Linked DNA regions of Pelodictyon luteolum DSM 273. The protein of the gene in region 1 interacts with the protein of each later gene in a pairwise test. Links are inferred from orthologs where the notes say so. Each region holds a gene or a part of one and is shown on either strand. Other genes may lie near its edges.

Region 1 (8,471 bases):
AACTCTACGCAGGCCTTCGTTATGTCATCCGTCGTCGCGTTTTCGAGGGGGACACGCCCGGAGAGGCGGTTTATGGTGTCGATGTTCAGGCCGTGGGCGGCGACTATGGAAGTCACCTGTCCGAGGTGTTCTGCGGTGATCCTGCGTCCGAGCAGCGAGAGCAGGTGGCGGGTTTTGCCCTGCTCGTCGACCCACCGGGCGTACTCGGTCTCGGTGACCGGCGTGAAGGTGAGCTGCAGGCCGAGGGTGTGCGCTTTAAAGAGGAGGTCCTTCATGATGGCGGCCGAGTCCGATCCGCCGGGGATTTCCACCAGCATGCCGAGTGCGAGATGGTCGTGGATGACGGCCTGGCCGATGTCGAGCACCGGAATCAGGTGGCTGGAGAGCACCCCGGTGATGGATGCGGTGAGGCCCGGACGGTCCGGGCCTGAAATATTGATGAGGAGGAGTTCTTTCATGCCTTCTCGTTACAATGGATGTTCTTGGTGGAGGTGTTTACTGGTGCTTCCATACCTTGAGGGCGGACAGCAGCAGAAGCAGGACGAGCATCGGGATCAGTACGGTTTCAGAAACAACGCCGAGTAAACGGCCTCCAATCCAGGTTCCGGCGATGGAGCCCGCCGCCATAAGGAAGAGAAACGGCTTATTGGCGCCGAGGACTGAAAAACTCCGGTCGCGGCTGTAACGGGTAAAGCTGACCAGCATGGTTGGCAGGCTGACGGCTAGAGACAGGCTGCCGGCAAGCTTGATGTCGACGCCGAAGAGAATCACGAGCGTCGGGATAAGCAGTTCCCCGCCGGCAACACCGAGCAGGGCGGCAACAACGCCGATGGCGAACCCTGCAACTGCTCCGCTGAGTGCCAGCAGTAGAGCATTCTCCAGCATCGGACTGCCGGCACCCTCCATCATATGGCTGCTGATCATTATGGCTGCGATGACGACAAGAAGGATGGCAATGATTTTGTATAACCCTTTTGATCGAAGCTTTGTGGCCCATCCCGCACCCGTCCAAGCTCCCAGCAGGCTTCCTGCAAGCAGGTTCATGACAATCTGCCAGTGTTCGGCAAGCAGGCTCCATGAGACAGCTCCTGCCCTGAACGGCAACGCTGATGCTACGACCACCAGGCTCATCGCCTTGTTCAGAATCACTGCTTCCAGTGCCGGAAAGCCAAAGAATCCAATCAGGAGCGGCAGGCGGAACTCAGCACCGCCCAGCCCGATAAGGCCGCCTAGTGTTCCTATGATGACGCCGGCAAGAAACCCGTAAGCATTTTTCTGCTGCATGCTACTGTATTATTCCCATTCGATTGTGGCCGGGGGTTTCGATGAGATGTCGTAGGCGACACGGTTGATGCCGCGGACCTCGTTGATGATCCTGTTCGATACTTTTGCGAGGAAGTCGTGCGGGAGGTGGGCCCAGTCGGCCGTCATGCCGTCGGTGGACTCCACGGCACGCAGTGCAAGCACGTTCTCGTAGGTGCGCTTGTCACCCATCACGCCGACCGACTGGACAGGAAGCAGTACGGAGAACGCCTGCCATACCTGCTGGTAGAGCCCGCTGGACTTCAACTCGTCGATGTAGATTTCATCGGCTTCGCGGAGTATGTCAAGCCGCTCCCTGGTGAGTGAGCCGAGCACCCTGACGGCGAGGCCCGGGCCCGGGAAGGGGTGGCGCATGAGGATGTCTTCCGGAATGCCGAGCTCGCGGCCGACGGCGCGGACCTCGTCCTTGAAGAGCTCACGGAGCGGTTCGATGAGTTTCAGTTTCATGCGCTTCGGCAGGCCGCCCACGTTGTGGTGCGACTTGATCGTCTCCGAAGGTCCTTTCACGCTCTGGCTTTCAATGACGTCGGGGTACAGGGTCCCTTGGACGAGGAACTTCTCCTCGTTGATATGCTCTTCAAAGACGCGGATGAAGGTGCGTCCGATGATCTTGCGTTTCTTTTCGGGAGAGGCCACCCCTTTAAGGCGTCCGAGGAAGAGGTCCGCGGAGTCGGCAAGGGTGATGTTCAGGCCGAGGGGTTTAAGGAACTCCATCACCTTCCGGGCTTCGTTCTTGCGGAGCAGGCCGTTGTCGACGAAGACGCAGTGCAGCTGCTTGCCGATGGCTTTGCTGACAAGGACTGCCGCCACGGTGGAGTCGACGCCGCCGCTGATGCCGCAGATGACCGTTCCTTTGTCGGCGCGCTGGCGGATATCCTCGATCTGGTGCTCGATGAAGCTTTTCGACGACCAGTCGGGCCGTATGCCGGCAATGTTGATGAGGAAGTTCGAAAGAAGCTGTTTGCCGTAGAGGGTATGCTGTACCTCGGGGTGGAACTGCAGGCCGTAGATCTTGAGGGCGGCCTTCGGGCCGAAGCTCTCGATGGCGCACATTTCCGAGTTGCCGCTGCTGGCGGTAATCTGGAACCCTTCAGGCATGCGGGTCACCTTGTCGCCGTGGCTCATCCATACGTCCGAATCCGGAATGTCCTTGAACAGCATGCTTTCGTGGCCTTCCGTCCTGTCGACCAGGATTTTCGCACGGCCGAACTCCTGCTTTGAAGAGCTTTCAACCGCACCCCCGAAATGGTTGGCAATGGCCTGCAGGCCGTAGCAGATGCCGAGGATGGGGAGGCCGAGCGAGAAAATGCCGGGGTGCGGCAGGATGGCCGATTCGCCGTAGACGCTCGTAGGGCCGCCGGAAAGAATGATCGCCTTGGGATCATGTTCCCGTATGGCCTCAGGCGTGGTGCTGTATGGGAGGATCTCGGAATAGATGCCGAGTTCGCGGATACGGCGGGCGATCAGCTGGGTGTATTGTGATCCGAAATCCAGTACCAGGACAGATTGCATGGGAGCGCGGTTGTGGTTGTATTAAAATGAAGGCTGTTCAGCGGGAACAGCCGCAGGGCCTCTTGATGTGTCCGGCACGGCGTTTTCTGTCCGTTCGGGATGCTGCTGGTAGTTCTGGAACCCTTTCGGGGTGAAGTACTCGATGTAGACATCGCTGTCGAACAGGTCGGAGGGCCGGTTGGACGTCGAGGATATCGGCACTGCGATGACATTTTCCGGGATGCGGAAATAGCGGTTCTCAAGGCCGAGTGACGGATCGGCATAGCAGCGCTTCATGAAGCCGGCCCAGATGGGCAGTGAGGCGCGTGCGCCCTGGCCGTACTCCATGGAGGTGAACTTGATGCGTTCGTCGTCGAACCCGGTCCAGACCACTGCGACCAGCTGAGGGGTGAAGCCGGCGAACCATGCGTCGCGGAGGCTCTGGGTGGTGCCGGTCTTTCCGGCGGCTTCCATTTCAAGGCCGTAGCGGGCGCGGACTGCGATGCCGGTGCCTTTATTGATGACGTCCTTCAGCATCGAGACCATCACGAAGTTGGTGGTGGAGTCGATGGCGAAGCGGCTGTTCGGCACGTATTCGGAGATGAGATGGTGGTTCTTGTCCTCGACCCTCAGTATGGATACCGGCTGGTTCCATACCCCGTTGTTGGCGAAGGTCGAGAATGCCCCTGCCAGTTCAAGCGGAGACACTTCGGCGGTGCCGAGTGCGATGGAGAGGTTCGATGGGATGGGCGAAGAGATGCCCATCCTGCGGGCATAGCTGATGATGTCGGCGGTGCTGAGCTGCTCATAGGCAAGGCGCACCGTCACCTGGTTCAGTGAGCGGGCAATGGCCGAGCGCAGGGTGGTCCATCCACCCGAGGATCCGTCCGAGTTCCGGGGCGACCATATGCCGCCTCCGCTTTGCAGCGAGAGGGGCTTGTCGAGCACCTGGAAGTTGGCGGGGATGCCCTTGTCTATCGCTGCGGTGTAGACGAACGGCTTGAAGGTCGAGCCGGGCTGGCGGCGCGCCTGCCAGATATGGTCGAACTGGTACTTGTAGTCCTCGGAGGCGAACTGGTTGCCGCCGACCCAGGCTTTCACGTGACCGTTGGAGGGGTCTATGGCTACAAGCGCGACCTGAATGCGGGTCTTGTCGCGGAGCAGGCCGTTGAGCCATACCCGGTCCCTCTTGAGCTTTGCCATGGCTGCGGCGTCGGTGAGACCGTCTTCCTCGCGCATTTCCTTGTAGCGTGCGCTTTCACGGATGAGCTGGTTCTTCAGCGGTTCAGTCCAGCGCCACGACTGGTCGAATGTTGCCTGCAGGGTTGCCAGGTGCTCTCTGGCCGCCGCTTCGGCATACTTCTGCATTCGGCTGTCGAGGGTGGTCTGTATGGTCAGCCCGTCACGGTAGAGGTTGACGTCGCCGAGCATCGAAGCAGGTTTAACGGTCTGGCGGATGTACTCGGTGAAATACGGCGCTGCGCCGTGATGGGTCGCAGGGGTGTACTTGAGGACCAGCCGTGCCTGTTTTGCCTTGGCGGCCTGTGCTTCGGTGATGAACTTTTCCTTTGCCATCAGAGAAAGGATCAGGTTCCGTCTGCCGATGGAACCAGCCGGGTTTTTTGCCGGGTTGTAGGCGGTCGGGTTTTTCAGGGTTGCGATGAGGGTTGCGCTCTCCGGCAGATTCAGCTGGCTTGCAGGCTTGCCGAAGTATGTCCGCGACGCAGCTTCGACCCCGTATGCTCCCGATCCAAAGTAGACGGTGTTGAGATAGAGGGCGAGGATCTCGTTTTTCGTGTAGGTTTTCTCAAGCTCGACGGCCGTGACGAACTCCTTCATCTTGCGCGTGACGGTCCGTTCCTGGCTCAGGAAGAGGTTCTTGGCCAGCTGCTGGGTGATGGTGCTCGCTCCGTGCCAGCGGGTTCGGCCCTTCAGGATGTTTTCGCCCATGGCGAGCACCAGACGGCGCATGTCGACGCCCCAATGGCGGTAGAACTCCACATCCTCGGTGGCGATCAGCGCATTGCGGACCGACATCGGAATCGTACGCAGGGGGACGAAGGTCCGGTTCTTCAGGAAGAACTTGTGGAGGAGCACACCGTCCTCTGAATAGACGAGGGATGCGAGGTCCGGGTTCGGGTTTTCGAGCTCCTCAAGGCTCGGCAGGCCGAGAATGGAGGAGCCTGCCCGGGCTTCGGGCGGGTTCGAGGCGATGGCGGCTAAAGAAAGAGAGAGAATGACGAAGAGTCTGGATAATGAGGTGTACACGTTCAGGTTCAGTCTTGAAATTGTTGCATCCATTGCTGTGTCGTTATCGTATAGGGTCAGTCGCCTTTTTATGAAAAAGAGACGAGGAATCAAAATGTTTTTTCAGCCCATCGGCAAACCCGGCCGTGTTTTCGAGCATCGGCAGGTGTCCGAGGTCCTGGAACTTGAGAAGCGTTGTCGGTGCTGCCGACTTTTTCCTGCGTGTATTGTAGAGCGTGATGGTTCCCTCGGGGGGGATGGTATGGTCTTCCATGCCGACGCAGCAGAGCACCGGAGCGGGTATTTCGATGACATGGCGCGTATAGGCCCGGAGCGCTTCGGGATCGATCGAGAATTTCCCCACGGCGATTGTCGCGTCGCGGTCTGAGCTGGTGAAGTCCTCTATGATGATGTCGCTGTACTCCCTGCCGATATCCTTTGCTGCCGCACGCTTGATGAATAGCGTCTTCATCGGGCCGGCCTGGAAGATGTTGCGGAAGCTCAGGGAGACATCGATCAGCCCTCCGAGGAAAAAGAGACCGAGAGTTGTGAATGGGGTCTCTTCAAAGATGCCGCAGGCAATGATTGTGGCCGAGAGCAGTGCGTCCCGGTAACGGAGTGCGAGTTCAGTTGCAACCATCCCGCCCATCGAGTGGCCGACGATGTGGAGGTTCTTCGGGCGGTCGAGACCGAGATGCTCGATGAGTGCCCCGGCTTCCTCGGCAAACCCCGCAATCGTGAACGACGGGCTGTGGCCTTTGATCACCGTCCGTCCAGTTCCGCTCTGGTCGTAGGTGATGCAGCGGTAGGAGGGGGAGAGCAGCTCCACCACCGGCTTCCAGTACCGGGCGGAGATGGCCCAGCCGTTGACGAAGAGCACCGCAGGGCGCCCTATGGCCGAAGGATCCGATTCGGCGGTATCCTCATAATAGAGCCGGCATCGCTTCGTCGGGAAATAGCTCATGGGGCAGTTCAGTTCTTTTGCGGGAAGAGAAAAGTTAATATAATAACTAATAATACTTTTTTTCAGCCACCCCCCTTTCCCGATGCACTATTCGCCGCTCGACCTCACCAGCGCCCTCGTCGATTTCATCATGCATATCGACACCCACCTCCAGGTGCTTGCCGCAGAGTACGGTCTTTGGCTCTACCTGATCCTCTTCCTCATCGTGTTCGCTGAAACGGGCCTTGTCGTCACGCCGTTCCTTCCGGGTGACTCGCTGATTTTCGCCGCCGGGTCGCTGGCATCTGTCGCCGGTTCCGCCCTTGATCCGCACCTGCTCTTTCTTGTCTTCTTCACGGCCGCAGTGCTCGGCGACACCCTCAATTACTGGATAGGCCACAAGGTAGGCCCAAAGGTGTTCGATTACGAGCGCTCGATGATCTTCAACCCCTCACATCTCATCAAGACCAGGCACTTTTTCGAGAAGTACGGCGGCAAGACCATCATCATCGCCCGTTTTGTGCCGATTGTCCGCACCTTCGCTCCATTCGTCGCCGGCATCGGCGCCATGGCCTACGGCCGCTTCATTCTTTTCAATATCACGGGCGCTCTCCTCTGGGTCGGGCTCTTCTGTTACAGCGGATACTTTTTCGGGCAGCTGTCGTTCGTGCAGGAGAACTTCAAGCTGCTGATCCTCGCCATCATAATCTTCTCCATCCTTCCTCCCGTTGTGGAATACCTGAAGCATCGTTTCCTGCGCCGCTGAAGCCCCGAAAGCCCCGCCCTCTCTGCTGTTCCGCAAGTTGTCCACAATGTTGAAAGAATGTTGACAACTTGTGGAACAACTGTCCATCCGCTCAGTTCTGCAATGGAGTGTTGTGCCGACAGGTGATTCTGGTTATCGGTTAAGTTGTTTTATTGTATTGTAATACCGGTTTTGCCCGGGTTCCGCTGTATCGTTTTGCGTCACCAGACTGGATCTGATTTTTTCTGACAGAAATGTGGACTGATGTTGACAACTTTTGCTTTGAGGTGAGCGGGTGCTCCGCTGGCTGGTGCTGCAGGGAAAAAATATTATAGTAATCCACAGATTTTTTTTATACTTTCTACCCGCATTGACATGTATCGGCGTATAGCGCAGCCTGGTAGCGCACTTCCTTGGGGTGGAAGGGGTCGTGGGTTCAAATCCCGCTACGCCGACAGAAAATACCCGCACAAGCCGCCTTTAAGGGCGGCTTGTTTTTTTATATTCAGGGTATGGACACCCTCTCCAAACTGCGTATTCTTTCGGGCGCGGCGCGTTATGATGCAATGTGCGCTTCCAGCGGAAGCAGGCGGAATGGCGCGTCCTCCGGCACCGCCAACGCTTCTTCGGGTGGTATCTGCCACGGCTGGTCCGACGATGGACGCTGCATATCCCTGTTGAAGATCCTTCTTTCCAACGACTGCTCCTATGACTGCGCCTACTGCGTCAATCGCAGGAGCAGCCAGGTGGAGCGTGCCTCGTTCAGTCCGGGGGAGGTCGTCTCCCTTACGCTTGATTTCTACCGCCGCAACTACATTGAGGGGTTGTTCCTCAGTTCCGCCGTGCTCGGAAGTCCTGACTATACCATGGAGAGGATGGTGCGGGTTGCTGAACTGCTCCGTGAGGAGGCAGGGTTCGGGGGGTACATCCACCTGAAGGTCATTCCCGGCTGCAGCAGCGAACTGGTTGATAGGGCAGGGCTCTGTGCCGACCGCATCAGCGTGAACATCGAACTTCCCTCCGCAGCTTCGCTCGAACGGCTGGCTCCCGAGAAGAAGAAGGACGCCATCCTTGGTCCCATGTCTGCTATCGGCAGAGGTATCACTACAAGCATTTCTGAACGCCGCCGGAGTCGTCATGCTCCCAGCTTCGCTCCTCTGGGCCAGAGCACGCAGATGATCATCGGCGCCAGCCCCGAATCCGATTTCCAGATCCTGCGACTATCCGAAGGGCTGTACCGGAAAATGCATCTCAAGCGCGTATATTACTCGGCATTCATATCCGTCAACGATGACAGCCGTCTTCCCGCGCTTCCAGCTCCTCCGCTGCTTCGCGAGCATCGGCTCCTTTCACCGCCGTCGGAGCCACGCCAGCTTGTGCTTCCCGGCCTTTTCCCTATGCCTGCATGAACAGCTATCTTTACGACGGAACCGCCGAAGGCCTGCTTTCGGCCATCTCCTTCATTCTCGATACCGATGCCCACCCGGAGGAGGCTGTGCTCGCTGTACGGGAGGACACCCTGTTCGAGGAGGGGGCGATGGTACCGACTGACACAGAAAGGGCCTCGGAATTCTTCCTGCGGCTCCGCCACGATGCACCCGAAGCGGCCCGAACGCTCTTCACGTTCCTGCTCGCTGAAAAAAAGGGGATGGAGGGGAGCCTCGTTTGCTACCTCATGCTGTCGCTCCAAAGCGGAGCGGACGTCAACGCTTTCCTCACCGA
Region 2 (5,612 bases), 1.5 Mb from region 1 along the record:
GTTTTCACGCCTGACCCTGCTGCATACCGCCCCGGATGCCATCGCCCTCTTTCTCGGGTTCAGTGCCGTCACCCTCGGCCGAAACGCCGGCACCGGATTCGGTTTTCTCGGCGGCATGCTCTGCGGCCTCATGACGGGAGACATGGGGCTCCATATGCTGGCGGGAACCACGGGCGGCTTTATGGCCGGCTCATTCCACATCCCACGCGACAGCCATGCCACCCCCAGCCAGAAAATGCGGCGCATATACGGGGCAACGGCCGCTGCTGCATTCGTTTCGCATACCGTCCTGGCCATCGGCCTCAACCCGCTCGGACTCTCTCCCCTGTACCGCATCGTCGTGCTCGGGTTTCTGGCAACACTCTTCACCCTCGTGCTTGCATTTGCGGCAAACCTGCTCATCCTGAAAAATACAATTTCAGACTGATCGATGGACAGACTGCAGCACAGCACCAGGATCGTCTCGATCCTCATTGTGACCATCTTCGCCGTCCTTCTCGGCCGGCTTTTCTGGATCCAGGTGCTCGACTTCCAGAAACTCGGTTCGATATCCTCGTCGAACAGCATCCGCAGGGTCTGGATCCAGCCCCCCCGGGGCCGCATCATCGACCGCAACGACATCATCATGGTCGACAACAGACCGCTTTACTCCGTTAAAGTCATCCCGGCAGAGTTCAACGATTCCGGAACGGAGGCCCTTGCATGGCTGATCCGAAGGCCTATGGAGGAAGTCGCGGAGAAAATCGAGAGGGGGCGGAACTTCAACCGGTTCTCGGCCGTCACACTCCGTCGCGACCTTGAGAGCCAGGACGTTGAACGGCTCGGCGAAAACCTCTGGGAACTGCCCGGAGTCCTCATCGAAGCGGAGAACAAACGCAAATACGCCGACTCCCGTTACGGAGCGCACCTCTTCGGCTACCTCCGCCAGATCGCGCGCAAGGATGTCGCCGAGCTGGTGCTGCAAGGATATGCCCAGGATGACAAAATCGGCTTCAGCGGGCTTGAAAAGCAGTACGAAGACCGACTGAAAGGTACGAAAGGCGCCCGTTTTGAAATGGTCACCCCGCTCGGGCGCTACGCCGGCAAGTACGACGACGGCCGGAGCGACATTCCCGCCGTCAGAGGAGACGACCTCTACCTCACCATCGACTCAGGGCTCCAGCAGCTCGCAGGGGAGCTCCTTGAAGCCACCGGCAAATCAGGGGCAATCATCGCCATCGATCCGTCCACCGGAGGGATCCTGGCGCTTGAGAGCGCCCCCGGGTACGACCTGGAAACCTTTAACGGCGCAACCGATCCCGACGGCTGGCGCGCAATCATCAGTGACCCCCGCAAACCGCTCTTCAACAGGACCGTGCAGGCCGTCTACCCCCCCGGCTCGATCTACAAGATGGTGCTCGCAATGGCCGCCCTCGAGGGAAACAGGATCGATCCCGAGCAAAAAGTACTCGACAACGGCGTCTTCACCTACGGCCGGCGGCGGTTCCTCAGCCATGGCGGCAGGGGGCACGGCTGGGTAAACATGCGGCGCGCAATCACCGTATCCTCGAACCTCTATTTCTACAGACTCATCTTCGATGTCGGATTTGCCGAATGGACCCGGTACGGGGCCATGTTCGGGTTCGGGACTGAGACCGGCATCGACCTGCCCGGCGAGCGCAGCGGGCTGTTGCCATCGACTGCATACTATGACCGCCGCTACGGAAAAGGGCGCTGGACCAAGGGGTACCTGGTCAGCCTCGCCATCGGGCAGGGAGAGCTCGGCGCCACACCCGTCCAGCTGGCGGCCTACGCTGCAGCCATCGCCAACGGCGGCACCCTCCACCAGCCCCATATCGCAAGCGGCTACCGCGATACCGAAACCGGCAGGTTCGTCCCCTTGCCGAGCCTAAGCCGACCTGTCCCGGTATCGGAGGCGAGCTTCAGGCTCATCCGTGAAAGCATGGAGGAGGTCGTCAGGGAAGGTACCGGCCAGCTCGCCGCAGTGCCCGGAGTGAGGGTTGCGGGAAAGACCGGCACGGCACAGAACCCGGGAGGAAAGGACCACGCCTGGTTCATTGCCTTCGCCCCGGTCGACAACCCCAAAATCGCCATCGCCGTCCTGGCGGAGAACGCAGGATTCGGAGGCACCATCTCGGCGCCGATCGCAGGAAAGCTCATCCAGCACTACCTGCATCCCGTGCTGCCCAGCCCCCCCGCAGCCGACTCCCTCACAGTATCCGGCCCTACGCCGGAAACATCCCCCGACTCGCTCGGGGAGTCCCTTCCTGTCATTGAAACCGCACCGCCCCCTCCGGAAGCGGCAACGGCTGAACCTGCACCCCATGATCCATAAACAGGACCCTGCATCCATACAGAGCTATCTGGAAGACACCAGCAACCTGAAAACAGGCCATACCGAAGGGGTCTACATACCGGAAACCCCGGAGGAGATTTCAGCGCTGCTGCGTGAGGCCGCCGCTCTCGGCCGGCGCTATACCATATCGGGCAACGGAACCGGCACGACAGGAGGCAGGATTCCGCTCGGCGGACACGTCATATCCATGGAAAAGCTCAACGCCATCGGCGAGCCGCGGCAGACAGAGCCCGGCAAAGCGATCATGAGGGTTCAGGCTGGTGCCATGCTCGCCGATGTGCAGAAAAAAGCCGAAGCCGCAGGATGGTTCTATCCGCCGGACCCCACTGAAAAGCTCTGCTTCATCGGCAGCACCATCGCCAACAACTCCTCCGGGGCAAGAAGTTTCAAATACGGAGCCACGCGCCGCCACATAGAGCGCATCACCATTCTCCTGCCTGAAGGCGACATGCTCAGCCTCCAAAGGGGAGAGCATCGTGCCGATGCCCAAGGCATCTTCCGCCTTGAGCTCCCCTCCGGAGAACACCGGGAGTTCCACCGCCCACGGTACCGCATGCCCGGAACGACGAAACACAATGCAGGATACTATACCGCTGAGAGGATGGACCTCATCGATCTCTTCATCGGCTCCGAAGGCACCCTCGCCCTCATCCTCGAAGCGGACCTCATGCTCATTCCCCTGCCGGAAAGGCTCATCTCAGCAATAATCTATTTCCAGGAGCTGGACGGGCTGATGGGCTTCACCGGGGCCCTGCGCGCGATTGAAGGCCCGCGGCGCCCCCGTGCCCTCGAACTCTTCGAAAAGAACGCCCTCGGCTTTCTCCGCCAAAAGTACCCCGATACCCCCGGGGACACGGCGGGGGCTGTCTTCCTCGAACAGGAAACAACCACCGGGGCTGAAGATGAGGATCTGGAAGCCCTGTTCAGCATCGTCGAAGAGCACGGCGGCATGGCTGAAGAGTCATGGATCGCCCTCGACCGCGAGGAACAGGACCGGATGCGGGAGTTCCGCCACAGCCTGCCGCTGCTGGTCAACGAATGGCTCAGCCGCCAGGCGGAGAGTAAAGTCAGCACCGACATGGCCGTACCCTTTCCCCGATTCAGGGAACTGTTCGATTTTTACCGCACTGCTTGCGAACAGCACGGCTTTGTCTATATTATTTTCGGCCATATCGGCGATGGCCATGTGCACCTGAACATCCTGCCCCGGAGCCATCTGGAGTTCATCGAGGCCAAGGCGCTCTATCTGGAGTTCATAGCGAAGGTGCTGGAACTCGGAGGCACGCTGTCGGCCGAACACGGCATCGGAAAGCTCAAGAGCGGATATCTTGCCGCTATGTACGGAGAGGAAGGGCTCAGGGAAATGGCCGCACTGAAGCGCACATTCGACCCGTTCCAGGTGCTCAACATCGGCAATATCATTCCTGTCGAATATCTCGAAAACCGCAACAAGTAACCGCCCCGGTGGCCAAAAAGCAGCAGACACGTTCATACACGGAGGCCATCCAGAACCGGAAAGCCCGCTACGAGTACCAGATTCTCGAAACCATCGTCGCCGGCATAGAGCTGCTCGGCAGCGAAGTGAAATCGGTGCGCCTCGGCAAAGCAAGCCTCAATGAAAGCTTCGCGACCATCCACCACGACGAGGTATGGCTCGAGAACATGCAAATCACCCCTTACGAGTTCAACCACCTCGATGCACTTGAACCCAAGCGGAGCCGGAAGCTGCTGCTCCACAAAGAGGAGATCCGGCGCCTCCAGTCGAAAATCAATGAAAAAGGTCTGACCCTCATCCCCCTGAAAGCTTTCTTTGACAAGAATGGCCGGCTTAAGGTGGAACTTGCGCTCGCCAAAGGAAAAAAGCTTTATGACAAGCGCGAAACCATCAAGGGCAGGGAGAACGAGCGTCATCTGCAGCAGCTCAGGAAACAGTACTGACCACCCTTTAGATACACACCGCACCATGTCCTTTCCCTCACTGCAGGAACAGCTTGACATCATCACCGCAAACACGGTTGAAATCATCAGCAGCGCCGAGCTAGAACAGAAGATCCAGCACAGCATCAAGACCGGAGCGCCCCTCAAGGTAAAACTTGGTGCCGACCCCTCGCGCCCCGATCTCCATCTCGGCCACTCCGTCGTGCTCCGCAAGCTCCGCGAGTTCCAGGACCTCGGCCACGAGGCCATCCTCATCATCGGCGACTTCACAGCCATGATCGGCGATCCCTCCGGCAAAAGCAAGACCCGACCGCAGCTCTCTGCCGAAGAGGCCCGCGAAAACGGGGCAAGCTACTTCGAGCAGGCCTCGAAGATCCTCGACCCCCATAAAACGACCATCTGCTACAATGCCGACTGGCTCGGCAACATGACGTTTGCCGACGTCATCCGCCTCTCCAGCCACTACACCGTAGCCCGGATGCTTGAGCGCGACGATTTCGAACGCCGCTACCGCTCAAGTGAACCCATATCCATCCATGAGTTCCTCTACCCGCTCGCCCAGGCCATGGACTCCGTCCATCTCCGAAACGATGTGGAGCTCGGCGGCACCGACCAGAAGTTCAACCTCCTCGTCGGCCGGGACCTGCAGCGCGAATACGGCATTCTGCCTCAGGTCTGCATCACCATGCCGCTGCTCGTCGGCACCGGTGGCGAGGATAAGATGTCGAAATCGCTCGGCAATGCAGTCTGTTTCAACGACCTGCCTTCCGACATGTACGGCCGCGTGCTCTCCATCCCCGACACCCTCATCGAAAACTGGTGCCGCCTGCTGCTTCCGCTCACCGGAGAAGGCCGCCGGGCAATCCTCGAAGGGTGGGAAGAAGACCCCCGCACCGCCAAACGGAGGCTCGCCCGCGAAATCGTAATGCAGTACTACTCGGCGGGTGAGGCCGGAGCTGCCGAAGAGCACTTCGACCGGCTCTTCGTCCACAAGCAAGCACCGACAGAGATCGAACTGACCAGGTTCAGCGAACCCGAGCTTCCGCTCGTCGACCTCCTCACAACGCTTGGAGCGGCCGCTTCGAAAACCGATGCACGACGAATGATCCAGCAGAACGCGGTATCCATCGACGAAGAAAAGATTACGGATGTCAAGACAATCATCACGCTTTCAGATGAACCGAAAACCCTGAAAGCCGGCAAACGGAAGTTTTTCAGGATCGCAACAGCCGGAAACAGCTGAATTGCGGCTCCCCTCTTAAAAAAACATTTTGAATGCCATCCCTTTTTCCTATACTTGCTCAAATTCGGTAGCGTC

Evidence for each region.
Region 2: the proteins of PLUT_RS10045 (region 1) and mrdA interact in binary tests that used the Escherichia coli proteins (3 or more experiments, as listed by UniProt). The link is inferred for Pelodictyon luteolum DSM 273 from one-to-one orthologs.

What each region holds. Positions count from the first base shown.
Region 1 is NC_007512.1:2,156,799-2,165,269, reverse strand. The notes cover bases 2,487-5,497. They hold PLUT_RS10045 (penicillin-binding protein 1A), read right to left. Parts: upstream 5,116-5,497; coding sequence 2,857-5,115; downstream 2,487-2,856. Other genes in these bases: PLUT_RS10040 (alpha/beta fold hydrolase), read right to left, coding at 5,126-5,497; guaA (glutamine-hydrolyzing GMP synthase), read right to left, coding at 2,487-2,835. Also shown: phosphoserine phosphatase SerB, read right to left, coding at 1-458; PLUT_RS10055 (sulfite exporter TauE/SafE family protein), read right to left, coding at 496-1,284; more of guaA, read right to left, coding at 1,294-2,486; more of PLUT_RS10040, read right to left, coding at 5,498-6,025; PLUT_RS10035 (DedA family protein), read left to right, coding at 6,108-6,770; PLUT_RS10020 (TIGR03915 family putative DNA repair protein), read left to right, coding at 8,155-8,471. UniProt on the Escherichia coli protein: Cell wall formation. Synthesis of cross-linked peptidoglycan from the lipid intermediates.
Region 2 is NC_007512.1:664,282-669,893, reverse strand. The notes cover bases 1-2,882. They hold mrdA (penicillin-binding protein 2), read left to right. Parts: upstream 1-430; coding sequence 431-2,335; downstream 2,336-2,882. Other genes in these bases: PLUT_RS02970 (FAD-binding oxidoreductase), read left to right, coding at 2,325-2,882; PLUT_RS02980 (hypothetical protein), read left to right, coding at 1-427. Outside these bases: more of PLUT_RS02970, read left to right, coding at 2,883-3,812; SsrA-binding protein SmpB, read left to right, coding at 3,821-4,294; tyrS (tyrosine--tRNA ligase), read left to right, coding at 4,320-5,537. UniProt on the Escherichia coli protein: Catalyzes cross-linking of the peptidoglycan cell wall. Responsible for the determination of the rod shape of the cell. Is probably required for lateral peptidoglycan synthesis and maintenance of the correct diameter during lateral and centripetal growth.